DNA from 2 places in the Corynebacterium matruchotii genome. Region 2 is predicted to be linked to the other one. Evidence: predicted binding sites of a transcription regulator. Region 2 holds the regulator's gene; the other holds the start of a gene.
The links. Region 2 encodes LexA, which represses DNA repair genes until DNA is damaged. Its sites were predicted from a motif close to CGAACANNTGTTCG; they were not measured.

Region 1: a site for LexA is predicted at 5,814-5,827, ahead of HBA49_RS03850 (SAV_6107 family HEPN domain-containing protein). Genes of this name have one in related genera too.

What each region holds. Positions count from the first base shown of each region.
Region 1 is NZ_CP050134.2:836,233-844,630, reverse strand. Features, by position in the region: gene HBA49_RS03875 (peptidoglycan D,D-transpeptidase FtsI family protein) at 1-1,138, opposite strand, end outside; gene ftsL (cell division protein FtsL) at 1,369-2,130, opposite strand; gene rsmH (16S rRNA (cytosine(1402)-N(4))-methyltransferase RsmH) at 2,127-3,152, opposite strand; gene mraZ (division/cell wall cluster transcriptional repressor MraZ) at 3,339-3,770, opposite strand; gene HBA49_RS03855 (DUF3040 domain-containing protein) at 4,723-5,118, opposite strand; gene HBA49_RS03850 (SAV_6107 family HEPN domain-containing protein) at 5,260-5,667, opposite strand; gene HBA49_RS03845 (GNAT family N-acetyltransferase) at 5,958-6,509, shown strand; gene HBA49_RS03840 (methylenetetrahydrofolate reductase) at 6,522-7,517, opposite strand; gene HBA49_RS03835 (polyprenyl synthetase family protein) at 7,570-8,398, shown strand, end outside.
Region 2 is NZ_CP050134.2:1,089,680-1,098,077, reverse strand. Features, by position in the region: gene hrpA (ATP-dependent RNA helicase HrpA) at 1-979, shown strand, start outside; gene nrdR (transcriptional regulator NrdR) at 1,007-1,462, opposite strand; gene lexA (transcriptional repressor LexA) at 2,001-2,735, shown strand; gene HBA49_RS04955 (DeoR/GlpR family DNA-binding transcription regulator) at 3,249-4,031, shown strand; gene ptsP (phosphoenolpyruvate--protein phosphotransferase) at 4,114-5,820, opposite strand; gene HBA49_RS04945 (DeoR/GlpR family DNA-binding transcription regulator) at 6,338-7,141, shown strand; gene HBA49_RS04940 (1-phosphofructokinase family hexose kinase) at 7,138-8,103, shown strand; gene HBA49_RS04935 (PTS fructose transporter subunit IIABC) at 8,206-8,398, shown strand, end outside.

The DNA.
Region 1 (8,398 bases), 250 kb from region 2:
TGTCGATACTGCCCGGCACCGTATGCACCTCGTCCGGGCTGGTCACCCCGTTTTCAATCGCACCCGCCGCCGTAATAATCTTCGCCACCGACCCCGGCTCAAACGGTGCCGAAATCGTGCTATTACCAAACTCTTTCCCCTGCTCCAGCTGCTTTTTAATATCCCCCATCGGATCAATTGAATCACTCGTCGCCATGGCCATCACCTGCGCCGTCTTCGCATCCAGCACCACCGCCGACGCGCTCTTCGCCCCCGAATTTGCTTTCGCCTGCTCCAGCTGCTGCTGCACATATGTTTGCAGATCCAAATCCAGGGTGAGCGTCACATTCGCCCCATTCGTCGCCGGCACATCGTCCGTCACAGTGCCCGGGATCGCCTGCCCATCGGTCGACACCTCAATCGACTTCCGGCCATTAATCCCCGACAGCAATGAATCATTCGCCGACTCAAACCCAAATTGGCCCTGCCCATCCTGGCTGATCTTGCCGATCACATTCGACGCCACCGCCCCATTGGGATACTGGCGCACATCCTGCAAATCCGCGGCAATACCATAATATTTCTCCGAAATACCGGCCGCCACATCCGGATCAACATTGCGCACCAACACCTCATAATTCGAATCGGCCTTCAGCTTCGCCACAATATCTTCCGGCTTCACCTCACTCTTCTTGGCCGCATCCTTGAGGCCCTTCGTGCTGCCCGTCACGGTTTTCGTGGCCTTAGCGGCCTGTTTTTCCGTCCGAGCCTTCTCAATAATCTTGGGGATTTCTTCCGAATACTCCGTCATGATGTCCGCAACCTTCGCCTCAATCATTTGGTTGCGGGTTTCTTCGGACCCTTGAACATAATTCTCGTCCGACGCCAGCTGTTGTTTCGCCACATATGGCAATTCGCGCCGCAGCACATTCGGTGACACAGTCAGTGATCTGGCCTGCATGGTGTAGGCCAGCTGTTGGCCGGAGCGGTCGGTGATCGCCCCCCGGCGCGCCGGGTCGGTGTAGATGCGGGTGCGTTGTTCCGCCGCCAGGCTGCTGAGGTCGGGCCCCCACACGAGTTGTACCCAGGCCATGCGGGCAATGACCATGAGGCAGAGCAGGAATACGCCGGCGCTGAGGATTCGTAGCCGGCCGAGCATGATTCGGCGTTGTCCGCCGCCTGGCCCGGTGGTGGATCCGCCGGCAGGTCCGGTTGCGGGTTTGTCGGCTATCCGGTTGAGCCCATTCTTCGGGTCCGCGGTATCGTTGTGGAATTGCGTGTTACTGCTAGCTTTTCGACGTATGCGAGACGCGCGTGAGTTCGACTGATTCACAAATGACACCTTGGAATATTGTGGAATGTTGACAGATACGGTTCTACCGTTCGAAATTAATTTCGATTAGAAATGTATGGTGCAACATTGGAGGTCCGGGGTGTAATCCGGGGAGCCTCATTCAGCCGTTGGGAGACTTCGTTTGTGGCCTTGGGATCACTGGATGCCACCTGTGGCCGAACTTGCTGACCATTGACATCAACTATAGGACGCGTCACGGTGCCTGGCGCGCGTTGCTCGTGTATGTCGCCCGATTCATTTTTTGCCAGAATGCCGGGCTGGTCGGGGATCACCATGCCTAGGTCTTTGGCTTGGCGGGCGATCTCTGCGGTGGCGGAGGCGTTTTGCAGGTCACGGTTGAGGGTTTCCACCTGGTTTTGCAGGGTGGATTCGTGGTGCTGCAACTCCTGCATCTCGAAACTTTGTTCGGTCGATATTTTCGAGAGCATCATGGCTATAAACACGCCGGCGCCGAGCAGGAGCGTGAGTGCTAGCACGAAGCGGATACGGCTCGGGTCGACGCGTTGGCGCACGATCCGTTTGCCCCGGTTGGAAAACACCTGTTGGGATCCGGCTTTGCGCTGCATACGCCGTCGGGGTGGCGCCTGGGTAGGGACGGTGGGGATTGCCCGGCCTGATGTGCCGGTGCGGCTGGGCCGATCTTCGACGAGGAGGGCAGTGTCGTTTCGACTGTGGTCTTGGGATTGTTGGGTACGCACAAGCGACCGTGCCGAACGGGTCGGCCGGTAGGGGGTGTAGGTGTTGATGGGGCGGCCGCTGCGGATACGGGTGTCACGGATTCGGTAATTGGTTGTCATTTTGAGGTCTCCTTTCTGTTGGTGCTGGTGGCAAGTTTTTCAATTGCGCGAACCCGGACGGGGGCGGCTCGGGAATTGTCGGCGATTTCTGCGGGGGTGGCTTTTTCGGCACCCCGGGTCACCAGCCGGAATTTGGCCGCGTATTCGGGGAGTTCCATGGGAAGTCCCCGGGGGGTTTTGGAAGTAGTGATTTCGGCGAAGTATTTTTTAATGATTTTGTCTTCTAAAGATTGGTAGGCCATGAAGACGGCCCGGCCACCGGGGATGAGGGCGTCGGCGATGCGAGGTAGCACATTGGTGATGGCGGCGAGTTCTTGGTTGACCTCGATTCGGAGTGCCTGGAATGTGCGCTTGGCGGGGTGGCCGCCGGTGCGTCGGGTGGCGGCGGGGATGGTGTTATAGAGCAGTTCGACGAGCCGCGCGGAGGTGGTGAAGGGGGCGTGTTCGCGTTCGCGGATGATGGCGGTGGCGATTTTGCTGGCGAATCGTTCGTCCCCGTAGGTTTTGAGGATGCGGGTGAGGTCGCCGTGGGGGTAGGTATTGAGGATTTCCGCCGCGGTAATGCCTTCGGAGTTGTTCATCCGCATGTCGAGCGGTGCATCAACCCGATAGGCAAAACCGCGGTTCACCTGGTCAAGCTGCATTGATGACACACCCAGGTCGAAGAGTGCCCCGGATATACCTTCTGTGAGTGCAGCTTGGCATGTTGCATTGCCGGCGTCGGCGGCGGCCTGGATGGCTGTGGGAAAATCGTCGAAGCGCGTGTGGAGTGTGGTGATCCGGTCGCCGAAGTCGGCCAGGCGGGTGGCGGCTTGGGCCAGTGCGGTGGTGTCGCGGTCGAGTCCTATTATGTGTACCTGCGGGAATGTGGTGAGGAAGTATTCGCTGTGCCCACCGGCGCCTAAAGTGGCGTCGAGGATGATGGGTGGGTTTGTGATGGTGTTACAGAGGGCTGGGGCGAGGAGTTCGGTGACTCGTTCGCGCAGCACGGGGACGTGACCATGGTTGTTAGTGTTTTCCATATGAAAGCCCCCAGTATGCCGTGGTGTGCCGAAGTTGTACCGCAGAAACCGCAGTGTGCATAGAGCTCCACCTAAAGTGCCGCTTCTGACATCGGGGAAGTACACCAGAAGTTAAGCCCCTTCAAGTGGAGTTCTTACGCACACTCCATGCTGTGCTGCTTGCAACGTTTTAGATTGGTGCCGGGGTTACAGCAGGCCGTCTAAAAAGTCGTCGCTAGCATCCGCGAATGCCGATTCTGTGTCCGCTTGGTAGCGGGCCCAGGCTTCGGCATCCCATATTTCCAGGAAGTCCATGGCGCCAATGACCACGCACTCTTTTGTCAGACCTGCATATTTACGGTGGTCTGGAGTGATTGTGATGCGTCCTTGACCGTCTGGACGTTGTTCATCTGCGCTGGCGGTGAGGTTTCGAATAAATGCCCGGGCTGCTGGGTTGCTACGCGGTAGCTGAGCAGCTTTTCGTGCAATCCGAACAAATTCCTCTTTGGGGTATACCGCTAAGGAATGGTCCTGACCTTTAGTGACCATCAACCCACCTGCTAGTTCCTCTCGGAATTTCGCCGGCAATGTCAGACGGCCCTTATCGTCCAACTTTGGTGTGTAAGTGCCAAGAAACATCTTTGAAGGCTCCTACACTTTCAAAGCCACACGACCCAAGATAAACAACTCCTGTCGCTCCGGTTCCGTGGTGCCTCCGTGGTGTGCGGTGACATATCCACATTCCCTTCACTTCTCCCCACAATACCCCACAATCCCCCACTTTCAACACCTCAAGTCACAACAATCTCAAATTTTACCACCAGAAACGCCTGTAACCTGCAAGTTTGATAGCTTCGAAAAATAAACACGCCGTGGTAACAAAAGCCGAACTTTAATGTAATTCAGCCACTTCTGTCACTTTTACAACTTCTGTAACATAAGCATCAGTAATAAACTAGTTTCAATATTCTCAACATTTCACCTGGAGTTTCTCCCAACGTTATTTTATAGCACTCTCGATAATATTTCGGATGACCTACCAATGGTTCACGACCATTCCAGTCAATCCACCCCCAAATGCCGGCTATTGATAGTGATTACATAATTGATGACATAACATATATCACCCAAATAGTGGGGTTTTCGCCGCTGATTTTTACCCCCATCCACTCTCTGCGAACCGGATTATTTCCTATGACTCCCGCATACCTTCCCCTATTTCACCTGCTTATCGCGCAGTACCCTCGTCGAAAAGTAGCATGCATGAAGCATAGAAACTTATAAAGAATCGACGTTTTCCGCCGCAAGTCTGAACCAGATTTTTTACACGGTATTCACAATGAGCACATGAGCTACCAACCGCGCTCGCATGGAAAATCACGAACAGATAACGCTTCTATATCTGCATATTTATATTCATTACCAGCAGTTTTCATTTACGCCCTCACCCCACCACTTAAGCAAAACCGCTACCTTCTCCCCTATGACTTACTCGTCTCTCAGTTTTCTGGTGGCATAAAAAATCTGACCTCCGCAGTGGTCAGTTGTGGTCGATACGGAGGCCAGAAGTCTGTGTCAAGTCACATTATAGCTAGTTTTCAAAACGACGGCGAAAATTATCCTCCATCCGATCCCCCAATCCCCCAGATTTCTGTGGTCGCCGCCGTCCAGCGGAGCTATGATATCCGTCACTAAGATTGAAAGTGGACTTACCACCACCTCGCAGCATCCACATGCCGCCGGCAACCATCACTAAAAATCCCAGGATGCTTAATGACAACCACCACAGGGACATTTGGGACAGTGCCACGCCAGTAACCAGCAGCACCAACCCAATAACCACGATGGCAATGCCCCGTAGCGTCACCGTGCCCTTTGACTGGGCAAAATCACCATCGGTGACTACAGCACCAAATTTCGGGTCTTCCGAAAGTAAGGACTGTTCGATTTCCTTGAGCATTTGCTGCTCATGTTCGGAAAGTGCCACTGTTCCTCCCATTGGCGTTCTATGTTAATTAGCCTGTATTGAAGTGAAAACCGCTATGCGTGCAGTGCGCGCGGCGAAGTTAGTTATCTGTGATAATTAACGCCTACCCTACTAGGAAAGTTCCCGGTAGGGATAACACGACTACGCAGCTGCGGGGGTATCGTCATTATCAAATTCTACCGAGTTTAGAAATTTGCTGACTAAATCGACCATAGTATCGACTGTTTCCACCGACACCGTGGCCTCGATACCACTACCCACCCGCGACCGCAGCCGGGAATACTGTTCCAAGGCATCCGCCCACCCCGCAGCATCGGCACCTACCAGGCGTAACTGGGCCCACGCACTGGTGGGCTTCCGAACCCGATGTGCCACCGGGCTTGCGGCAATTCGGGCAGCCGCGGTACGCAATCCCGCCTGGTAAGCATATTCCAACGCCAGGTCATGGCGCTGCTGATTCCGGTAGGTTATCGCTGTTGCTAACAGCTGATGCGCCTTATGGAGAAACTCCGCGCCCTTCCTCGGCTGGGTGAATGGTGCAACGCTCATGATTTTCACTCCTTCCTCACTTATTTACAACGCTCAAAGCAGGCATTTTATTGCACTTATTGGGAGATTTTTTTGCTTTACGACGACTAAAGTTGCCGCGATCATCCCAGGATAATTCCCACCCCGGACATCACCCCCGAAAATATAGAACATATTTTCTATATCAGGTCGCGGTATCCCCTTGCACCGTTCGGGTGTAATCATCGGGGGCAGCGTTCGGATAGGATTCCGACACGCAGGTTTTGGATGGTGACTTTCGGATACACCCAAAAAATGGTTCGATAAGGATTGTGACCATCAAGATTCAACTGCTCAGCGCCCTAGAGTTCAGCAGTATCGCCCCCCTCTTGGTCAACATCTATCTCGAAGCCATGGGATACACCACCGTCATCCGCGATTCCCGCATTAAGGCGTGGCGTCAGGCCATCCAGGAAAAAAACTTCCAGGCGGTCTGCGCCCACGACGGCACGCACGTCCTAGGAGTCGCCTACGGCTACCATGGGCACCGCGAACAATGGTGGGATCAAGAAGTCCGCCGCGGCCTCCGCGAACGCGGTGGCGCCACCACCGACCAGCTATTCATGCTCAACGATTATTTTTCCGTCACCGAAATCCACGTCACCCCCACTTACCAGGGCCAGGGCATAGGCCACCAATTACTCACCATGCTGTTAGAGAACGCCCATGCCTCCTACGCCCTGCTTTCCACCCCCGAGGTGATTGCCGAAAATAATAACGCTTTTCACCTCTATCGCTCCCTGGGGTTTACCGACCTCATCCGGCAGTTTTATTTCCGGGGTGACACCCGCCCCTTTGCCATCATGGCGAAGCCGCTCCCCTAGCCCCCAACGAACTTACCGCACCGCATCGTGGCCGTGTTCCCGGCCCCACGCCGGCGCCATCCCCAGGTTGTGCAGCACCTCCTGGGTTGCCCGAGCGAAGTTCATAGTCATGAAGTGCAGATCCGGCACGCCCTCCGCGATGAGCCGCTCCGCCATGAGCGTTGATTCCTCAATCCCAACCTTGCGAATCTCGTCTCGATTCGCCTCCTCGTCCCCCGCAGCGGCCGCCACCAACCGTTCCTCCAACCGGGCCGGTAATTTCGCCCCCGACAGCTGTAATTGGCGCCGCACCGACTTCAGCGAGGTGATCGGCATAATACCCGGAATGATCGGCCGTGACCCTAATTCCGCATCCGCCGACGCCAGCCGGTCCCGCAACCGCAGGTAATAGTCCACATCAAAGAACATTTGGGTGATCGAAAACTCCGCCCCCGCCCGAAGCTTCGCCAACGTGTACTTGGTGTCCGCCGCCAATGACTCCGACTGATGATGGCCTTCCGGGAATGCAGCAATTCCCACCTGGAAATGCTTGGTTGCCTCCAAGCGTTTCGTTAACCAAATCAGTTCTTCCGCGTAGCGGTAGCCGCCCGGCACCGGCGTCCACTCCCCCAATGGGTCCGCCCCCGGCGGATCGCCCCGGAGCGCCAAAAGATTCGACAAACCTAATGACGCATAGTCGGAAAGAATCTCCACCAGCTCGGCCTCGGTGTGCCCCACCAGGGTCAAATGCACCAGGGTGGTGAGCGGCATCCGGGCCAGGTCTTGGGCGATCCGCATCGTCCGATCCCGGGAGCTGCCCCCCGCTCCATAGGTGACGGACACAAACGCCACCCCCAGATCATGGAAGATTTCCGCCGCGGTCCGCAGCCGAGTCTCTGCCTCATCGTTTCTCGGCGGCATGAATTCCACCGAGAACGGAATCCGCCCCGGCGCGGGACTGGAAATCACGTCGGTAATCGACCGTTGGTACCTGGCGGGAGTCGGCTCGGGAAGTGGTTGCTGTGTCATGGCTTAGAATGATACCGGTTTACCCCCGGATCACCCATTAGAAAGGGCCGCCATGACCGAAACACCGAAAACCCCGGATCTTGCCCAGGTTCCCGGCATTGTGACCACGCACCTGGCGGAGTTTTTTGCCGCCCAGCGTCCCGCCATTGCCCCGTTGGGTGATGCCGTGGGGTCAGCTGTCACATTGCTGGAGAACTATGTGCTCACGGGCGGGAAACGCATCCGCCCGTGCTATGTGTGGGCGGGATTTGTGGCCGGCGGGGGCCTGCGGAATCGGGGGGAGGATCCGGCGGCGGTGTTGCGGGCGGCAAGTGCTTTGGAGTTGATTCAGGCGTGCGCGTTGATTCATGACGACATTATTGATTCGTCGGATACTCGTCGGGGGAATCCGACGGTGCACCGGAGTGCGCAACGGCGGCACGAGGAGGGGCGGTGGCATGGTGATGCGGATCATTTTGGGTGTTCTGTTGCTATTTTGGTGGGGGATTTAGCGTTTGCCTGGGCGGATGACATGGTGCGGGCTGCGGGGCTCAGCCATGCGGCGTTGGATCGGATACAGCCGGCGTGGCGGGGGATGCGCACCGAAGTGATTGGGGGCCAGCTACTCGACATTATTCATGAGGCCTCGGGTGATGAGGATATTGCTACCGCCCAGGTGGTGAATCGGTTTAAGACGGCGGCGTATACGATTGAGCGGCCGTTGCACCTGGGGGCGGCCCTGGCGGGGGCGGATGCGGCGACGATTGCGGCGCTGCGGGCCTATGGGACGGATATTGGGGTGGCGTTTCAGCTGCGGGACGACCAGTTGGGGGTGTTTGGTGATCCCGGCGTGACTGGCAAGCCTGCCGGTGACGATTTGCGGGAGGGGAAACGCACGGTGC
Region 2 (8,398 bases):
GTTTGCCGCGGTGGATCGGCGGGGGAAGATCATTGATTCCGATAAAGATCTTTCGGCCCTCAAGCACCGGCGGGCGACACAAATCCAATCATCGGTGTCGCAGGCGGGACGCCGGGTGGAGCAGGATTCCGTGTCTGAGTGGACGGCGGACACCCTGGGGGCGATCCCGTCGGAGATTTTCACGAAGGTAGATGGGCAGCGGGTAGCGGCATACCCGGCCCTGATGGCAACCCCGGAAGGGGTGGCGGTAAAGGTGTTTGGGACGCGCGCGGAGGCGGATGCGTCAATGATGACGGCAACGCTCACGCTCCTGCTGCGGAAGATTCCGGTCCCAGCACAGAAAATGGTGAATGGCCTGCCGCTACGGCAGCGGGTGGGGGTGGAGAATTATCCACACGGGGGTGTTAGTGGCCTGGTGGCGGATGCTCGGGTAGCAGCCACCCGGGACCTTTTGGTGCGGCATGGGGGTCCGGTGCGGGATCCCGGCGAGTTTGCCGAGTTGCTGGCCAAAATCCGCCCAGAAGTGCCGGGGTTGGTACGGCAAATGATTGTGGAGTTAGCGCCGGCCTTGATGGAGTTTGTGGCGCTGCGGCAGGAGTTGGCGAATTGGACGGGTGAGGCGATCACGGACATGCAGGCGCAGCTGGAGTTTTTGGTGCCGAAAAACGCCTTGGCGGTGCATGGGATTGGCCGGCTGAAGCATTTAGGCCGGTACGTCAAGGCAATGCGCATGCGCCTGGATGACATGGGGGTGCAGCCGGATCGGGACGCGCGCCGGCAGGCTGTGATCCATGGATTGGAGGCCGCATTGGCTGCCCGGCTTGCAAAGATGCCGGCCGCTCGGGCCAAGTCCGCTGCGGTGAAGGATATTTATTGGTTGTTACAGGAATTACGGGTCAGTCTGTTTGCGCAAACATTAGGGACCGCACAGAAGGTGTCGGAGTCGAAGATTTCCAAGGCGATTGCGGCCCTGCGGTAGGCGTCGACAAGCCCAAACCGGCTAGCCTCATAGTCCTCGGTCACGCCGCCGCATCTGCCGTATCTCGGCTTCGAAATCGGCGGCGGACTCGAAGGATTTATAGACGGAGGCAAAACGTAGGTACGCAACTTCGTCGAGTTCGCGGAGTGGGTCAAGTATGGCTCGGCCGATAAAGTTCGCGTGAATCTGCGAACTTCCGTGGCTCCGCACCACTTCTTCTACTTCTTGTGCGAGTCGCTTGAGCGCGTCTTCGGAAACATTCCGCCCCTGGCAAGCACGCCGCACACCGGTTATAACCTTCTCGCGGCTAAAGGGTTCGGTCAGCCCATTGCGTTTTATAACCAGCAATTGGGCCTTTTCTATAGTGGTGAATCGGCCATTGCAAGCGCTGCATTCCCGACGCCGCCGAATGGCGGTACCACCGTCGATAACACGAGAGTCGATGACTTTAGATTGTTTATTTTGGCAGAAGGGACAGTGCATATCGCTCTCCGTAGGGCTTATTTGGGCAGGTTATCAGACGGCGTTTTGACCGAATCATCACTGATAATAACGGACAAAACCACTGTTCTCTTCCGATTTATCCCAGGCATGATCCGTGTTGATATCGGTTTGATTTAAACAAGATAACGTCACGCTTACAGCACGCTTGACGACGCAGGGCTCGGCGTAACGAAGAAGAACCGATAATTCATACTAACTAAATGAATTTTTTGGGGAGCTATTGCCAATGCGGTTGCCAACACCTAATGTTACGAGGTCGTTAATCTGTTCGAATTTTTTTGCCATTTTTGAATAATATAGAACCAAGAAAACACCCTAAGATGTTATCAAAAAGTTTCGAACAGGCATGTTTTATTAGAACACTTTCCGCTATGCTGTAAAGGACAAACTGTTATACCTTCGAACAGGCTTCGGCCACCACGGAATGGTCTCAACATTCTAAAAATGTTTATCAAATTGCAACATGGTTTCGAGGGGAACACCGAATTTTCTACCCCTGATATAAGGAGCACTCTACATGGCGCGTAAACCTAAAAAGGTCAGCGTTGTTTCGAATTCAAAACCTGAAGCCGAACAACTCAGCGACCGGCAACGTCGCATCCTGCAAGTTATTCGTGATGCAGTAGTCCTCCGGGGCTATCCGCCTAGTATTCGGGAAATTGGTGACGCCGCAGGATTGCAATCTACCTCATCAGTAGCCTATCAATTAAAAGAGCTAGAGCGTAAGGGATTTTTACGCCGCGACCCCAATAAGCCACGGGCGGTCGACGTCCGCGCGATCCCTGGCGAAGAGTTAAAAAAGACCGCTACAGCAGGCAAAGGTCGGAAGGCACCTACGGCCACCGTCACCGGCCAGTCAACTGTAGAAGCCGCTAACACTAGTTATGTGCCGTTGGTGGGGTCAATTGCCGCAGGTAATCCCATTTTGGCGGAACAAAATATTTCTCTGTATTACCCACTCCCCCAAGAAATTGTGGGTGATGGAGAGCTATTCATGCTACAGGTTGTGGGCGAATCCATGCGGGACGCTGGTATTTTCGACGGTGACTGGGTGGTGCTGCGATCACAAAAGGTTGTTGACAAAGGCGATTTTGTGGCGGCCATGATTGACGGTGAGGCAACTGTGAAGGAATTCCATCAAGACCAAAGCGGCATGTGGTTATTACCACATAATGATAGTTTCGATCCGATCGCGGTTTCCCCCGAAACAGAGATTATCGGCAAGGTGGTTTCCGTAATGCGGAAGCTCTGACTCGCCGAATATAACGTAGACATAACCGCATACCTCCTGCCCCTAATAATAATGGCCCCTTATCACCTGGTTGAGGCGATAAGGGGCCTAATTTCGTCACGGCATTTCCGTCAGATACGCAGATAGCCATAGGGGCCATTCACCGCCATCTGGTACTACCCAGTACTCAAGTGAGATTCACCCGGTATGCGTGGAGAATGACAACAAATCCTGTACATTTATATCGCCAAACCTGAAAAAATCACCCCCATTTAAGGGGTGTTGTGGAAATCACAGCGCAAGCTGGTAATGTCGCAAAAATGTTGGTTTTTGCAGCTGAAAATTGAGAGTTTGGTCAAAAACGCCCCCAATAATGGCTAAATATCCACAATTTGCTTTTTGAAATCTGTGATTTGTTGGGGTTCAGCATGCAAGAATAGACTGCATACGTCCATTGCTACACCTAACTAAAACGGACACTCGACAGGTATAGCGTCTTTGTTCCACTCACTGCAGATAGAAAGCCGAGGAGTCATGTATTCGGAGGAGCGCCGTCGTCAAATCGCCTCCCTCACAGCCGTGGAGGGACGGGTTAATGTCACAGAATTAGCTGCGCGATTCGATGTCACCGCAGAAACCATCCGGCGTGACTTAGCGGTCCTCGACCGTGAAGGCGTGGTGCACCGGGTACATGGTGGTGCGGTGGCGAATCAAACATTCCAAACTACGGAATACAGTGTGGATGCACGTCTTCGCTCCGCATCGGGAGCAAAAAGCTCCATTGCACATGCCGCCCTGCAATTCCTCCCCGAAGCCCCAGGCGGCGGCATATTTCTCGACGCCGGCACAACCACCGCGGCCTTCGCCGAGCTCATCACGATGCAGCCCGCCGCAAAACAGTGGTCGATCGTGACCAATAGCCTATCCATTGCCCTTACCTTAGCTAATTCAGGGTTGGATGAAATACAGCTTCTTGGCGGGTCCGTGCGCGGCATTACCCAAGCAGTCGTGGGAAACGCGGCGCTCCGCACCCTGGCACTCATGCGCGCCGAGGTGGCATTCATCGGCACCAATGCGCTCACGGTTGACCATGGCTTATCGACGGCCGACTCGCAGGAAGCCGCCATTAAATCCGCGATGATCACCAATGCCCGCAAGGTCGTGGTTTTATGCGACTCCACCAAAATGGGCACCGATTACCTGGTGAGCTTTGGTTCCGTCGACGATATTGACGTGATTATCACGGACGCTAATGCGCCCGAGTCGTTCGTCAAGGCGCTCCGCGACCGCAATGTAGAAGTCATCATCGCCAGCTAGCGCAGGCTAGGTCGCGGGCGACTAGCAGCCAGCGCAAAGCCACCCTGCCGCATCGCAATCAGGGTGGCTTTTCGGCAATTATTTAGGCCTTATCGCCCAACAGCAGTTCCCGAACCAGGGCGCGAGCGTTCGTTGCCCCTTCAGCATTCAGGGCCACTTCGGCGGCCTTCTGACAGGTCTCCAGGTCGACAGCGGCAAGCTGAGCACCCACACCAGCAATGGCGGTGGAAGCGGCAGACAGGGAGTTCACGCCTAAACCAGTCAAGACGCAGGCCAGCAGCGGGTCGGCGGCTGCCTCACCGCACACGCCCACGGCGGTATTGAACTTCTTGCCTTCCTTACAAGTGTGATCGATGAGTCGCAGCACTGCCGGCTGCCACGGGTCGGTCAGGTAGGCCAGCTGCGGGGACATGCGGTCCGCAGCCATGGTGTACTGGGTCAGGTCATTGGTACCGATCGACACAAACCGCAGGTGCGGCATAATCTTATCGGCCATCAGGGAGGCAGCCGGCACCTCAATCATGGCGCCGGCAGTCAAGCCCCGATCCCCGCACAAGCCGGCAAACCACTGGGCCTCCCGGGCGGTAGCCACCATGGGGGCCATGACCCAGGTTGGGGCGGTCTCTTCGGTACGGCCCAACTCGGAAGCGGCCTTAGCAATGGCATCGAGCTGGCGGGTCAGAAGCGCCTCGTTGGCGCGGGCCACACGCAGACCGCGCACACCCAAGGCCGGGTTCATTTCGTCGGCCATGGAGGCAAAGGCCACCGGCTTATCCGAACCAGCATCCAGGGAGCGAACCACAACCTTGGAGTTCGGGAACTGCTCCAGCACCTTCTTATAGACCTCGGCCTGCTCCTTGACTGACGGTTCGGTGGTGGCGTTCAAGAAGCACAGCTCGGTGCGGAACAACCCAATGCCTTCTGCCTGGGATTCCGTGGCAGCAATGCGGGCGGCCTTGCCGTCTTGCACATTGGCCAGCAATTGCACATGGTGCCCATCCTTGGTCTTGGCTGGACCTCGCCACTGGGCGACCCGCTCGGCCTGCATCTTGGACTCTTGCTCGGCCTGAACTGCGGTTTCCGGATCTGCGCCAAGAGAGATCGTCCCCAGGGAGCCGTCGACAAGCACCGGGGTGCCTGCGACAACGCTATGAATCTGAGAACCGGCTGCCACGATACAGGGAACATTCAATTGGCGGGCAATGATGGCGGTGTGCGACGTCGGACCACCCAGTTCCGTGACCAAGCCCACGAACAAATCCACGTTGAGGGCGGCGGTATCGGCCGGGGACAGGTCGTCGGCGAAGAGCACTACTCGCTCGGTCACGTCCGGCAAACCTGGCTCCGGCTCGCCACGCAGCTGCGCAATGACCCGGTCGCGGATATCCCGAAGGTCTGTAGTGCGTTCTGCCATCACGCCGCCGGCGGCTTCGAACATTGTCACGAATTTAGTGGTGGCTGCAACAACAGCATACTCTGCCGGGTGACCACCGGTAATACCCTTCCGCACCGCCTTACGCCAACCACGGTCATTGACCATACCGGCGGTTGCCTTGAGCACCTCGGCTGCTGCGCCCTTGGCGTGTGCTGAACGCTGAAGAAGCCGCTCGGCCACAACGTCTGCCGCATCATTAAACCTGCTGAGCTCAGCTTCCCGCTGGTTTTCCGCCACAACTTGACCAGCCTTGGGTAGTTTCGGGCGAGGGCTGATCCATACTGCCGGCGCATAACGCACCCCGGGGACCACAGCAGTACCTTTTAATACAGTGTCAACGCTCACGTTCTTCAACGTATGCCACCTATCTTCACATTGGAGTTCCTGTTAGAACTAGGACACCATAAAATCCACACTTCCGCAATAGAAACAAAATCAAAGTCACAAATTTTGTTGTGATTTATCGCATTTCACGCCAATATTTCGAGAGTTTTTCTGAATATGATTGACAATCAAAAATAACCGGGCATAAACTAAGCATGGATTCCCACATTTTCGGGTGATTATGGGTCGGTAGCTGAACTACAACCGGAAATTCGGGGAAAACGTCCCCGCAAAAATTTTTAGTATGTTGTTTCCCACATTTAAACCCACACCATAGGTTGCACGCTCTACATTAATAATAGGAGTGCTTATAGAAATCATTTCAATCCCCATATTGGTAACTATGATTTGCAGAGTGGTTCCTAGGTTTTTACTAAAATTTTCACCCCTACCACTAACCCCATAAACCCACTTCAATGTGAGTTTTCACCATTCCGCACTTCAGCGGCATATCAACATCGCTACAACGTCAGGAGGTAGCCAACACGTGGCAACAGTCGCGCAGATCAACGGGCGCCAATCGACAATTGTCGCAATCACCAATGACACCGGCCGCTGCTCCGTCGCGGATCTTGCCGAGCGCTTCTGTGTCACTGCCGAAACTATTCGACGTGATCTGAAGTCTTTAGAGGCCAAGGGCCTGCTCCGTCGAGTACATGGCGGCGCCGTCGCCGGCGCTCTCACCCCGCAATCAGACCTTGTTGCCACCGACGATGATGATGAGCTGCCCATTCAACAATCCCAGCGGCGGAAAAACCTCATCGCCCAAAAAGCAATCGAACTCATCCCCAGCCCCACCGCGGCCATTTTCATTGATGCCGGCTCCACCACCGAGGCCTTCGCCAGTACCCTGGCGCATAATTATCGGGGACAAAACTGGAGCATTGTTACCAACTCTCCCAATGTTGCCCACACCGTTGCCGCCGTCGGTGTTCCTCAAGTCACTATTCTGGGCGGCACCATTAAGGCCCGCACCCAAGCCGTCGTCGGGCCAAATGCTGTGGAAACCCTACGCAGTCTCCGTGCAGATATCGCTTTCATGGGGACCACCGCTCTCAGTCTTACCCACGGGCTCACTACCTCCGACCCGCGGGAGGCGGCCGTGAAAGAAACCATGATTTCCCAATCAAATCACGTGGTAGTGCTCTGCGACTCCACCAAGCTGGGTCGGGAATCGAATGTCCAATTCGCCAAGCTTTCCGACATTGACGTCGTGGTTTCTGACCGCAATGTGCCGCCCGATTTTACGTCCAAACTCCACCCCTACGACACAAGTATGGTGATTCCGTGATACTCACACTAACCCCCAATCCCAGCATTGACGCCACTTTCCAATTGACCGGCACCCTCATCCCCGGCGGAGTCAACCGGCTATCATCGGCTACTTCCGTTGCCGGTGGTAAGGGCATCAATGTTTCCCACGCCATCTACAAGGCACAACACAGCACTCTTGCTGTGTTCCCAGCCGCAGCCGGGGACCCGTTCTTGAGCCTGTTGGATAACACCAAGGTTCCCTACCAGTGCACCCCAGTCAGCGATCCGGTGCGGGTCAACACCACGCTTGCCGACCCGGCCGGAGAGACCACCAAGGTCAATGGTGTGGGCGCGGTGCTCACCGAATCCGACATCACCGCTATGGAAAAAACCCTGGTGGAGCATGCTCAACAGGCTGATTGGGTAGTCATGGCTGGCTCCCTACCGCCCGGGGTGCCCGAGAATTGGTACTCCCACCTGGTGGACCTCTTGCGGGCCCAAGCCCCCAACGTCAAGATCGCCATCGACACCTCGGATGCACCCCTATTAGCGGTTGCCCATGACCTGGAGAAGCATCATGCCGACATCATGACCCCCAACAGCCTAGAGCTGGGGCAGATCGTGGGGGTTTCGGGCACCTCGCTAGAGGCGGAAGCCCTGGCCGGTAACTATGAGCCGGTCATTATTGCCGCCACCAAGCTGGTCAAACGCGGCCTCCCCATGGCGCTCATCACCTTAGGGGCCGCCGGCGCCGTGCTGGTGACTGACAACGGGGTGTGGTTGGCTACCTCGCCACCGGTGACACCACTGTCGACTGTTGGCGCCGGTGACTGCACCTTGGCTGGTTTCGTCATGGGCATTTCCGATGGGCTGAGTCCCGAACGAGCTTTGGCGTTGGGTGTTGCTTATGGTTCTACCGCAGTGACCCTGCCTGGTACTACTATTCCCACCCCAAACCAGGTTGATGCCGACCGGATCACCATCCGGGCATTGGTCTAAAGCTACTCACTTCCTATCCCTTCTAGTTCATTCATCCAATTAATCGAGCCCCGGTCCTGGTTTGTGGTTGGGGTTGGGGCTTGACTGTAAGGAATAATCCCTATGTCTGATTCGTCAATAATTTCGACAGATCTTGTCGAACTTGATGTTGATTTCGGCTCCGACACAACTGAGGTGATTACGAATCTCGCCAAGGTTGTTGCCGATGCCGGTCGGGCCACAGACGCCGAAGGCCTTGCCAAAGATGTGCTGGCCCGGGAGTCGAAGGCCGCCACCGGCGTCCCAGGCGGGGTCG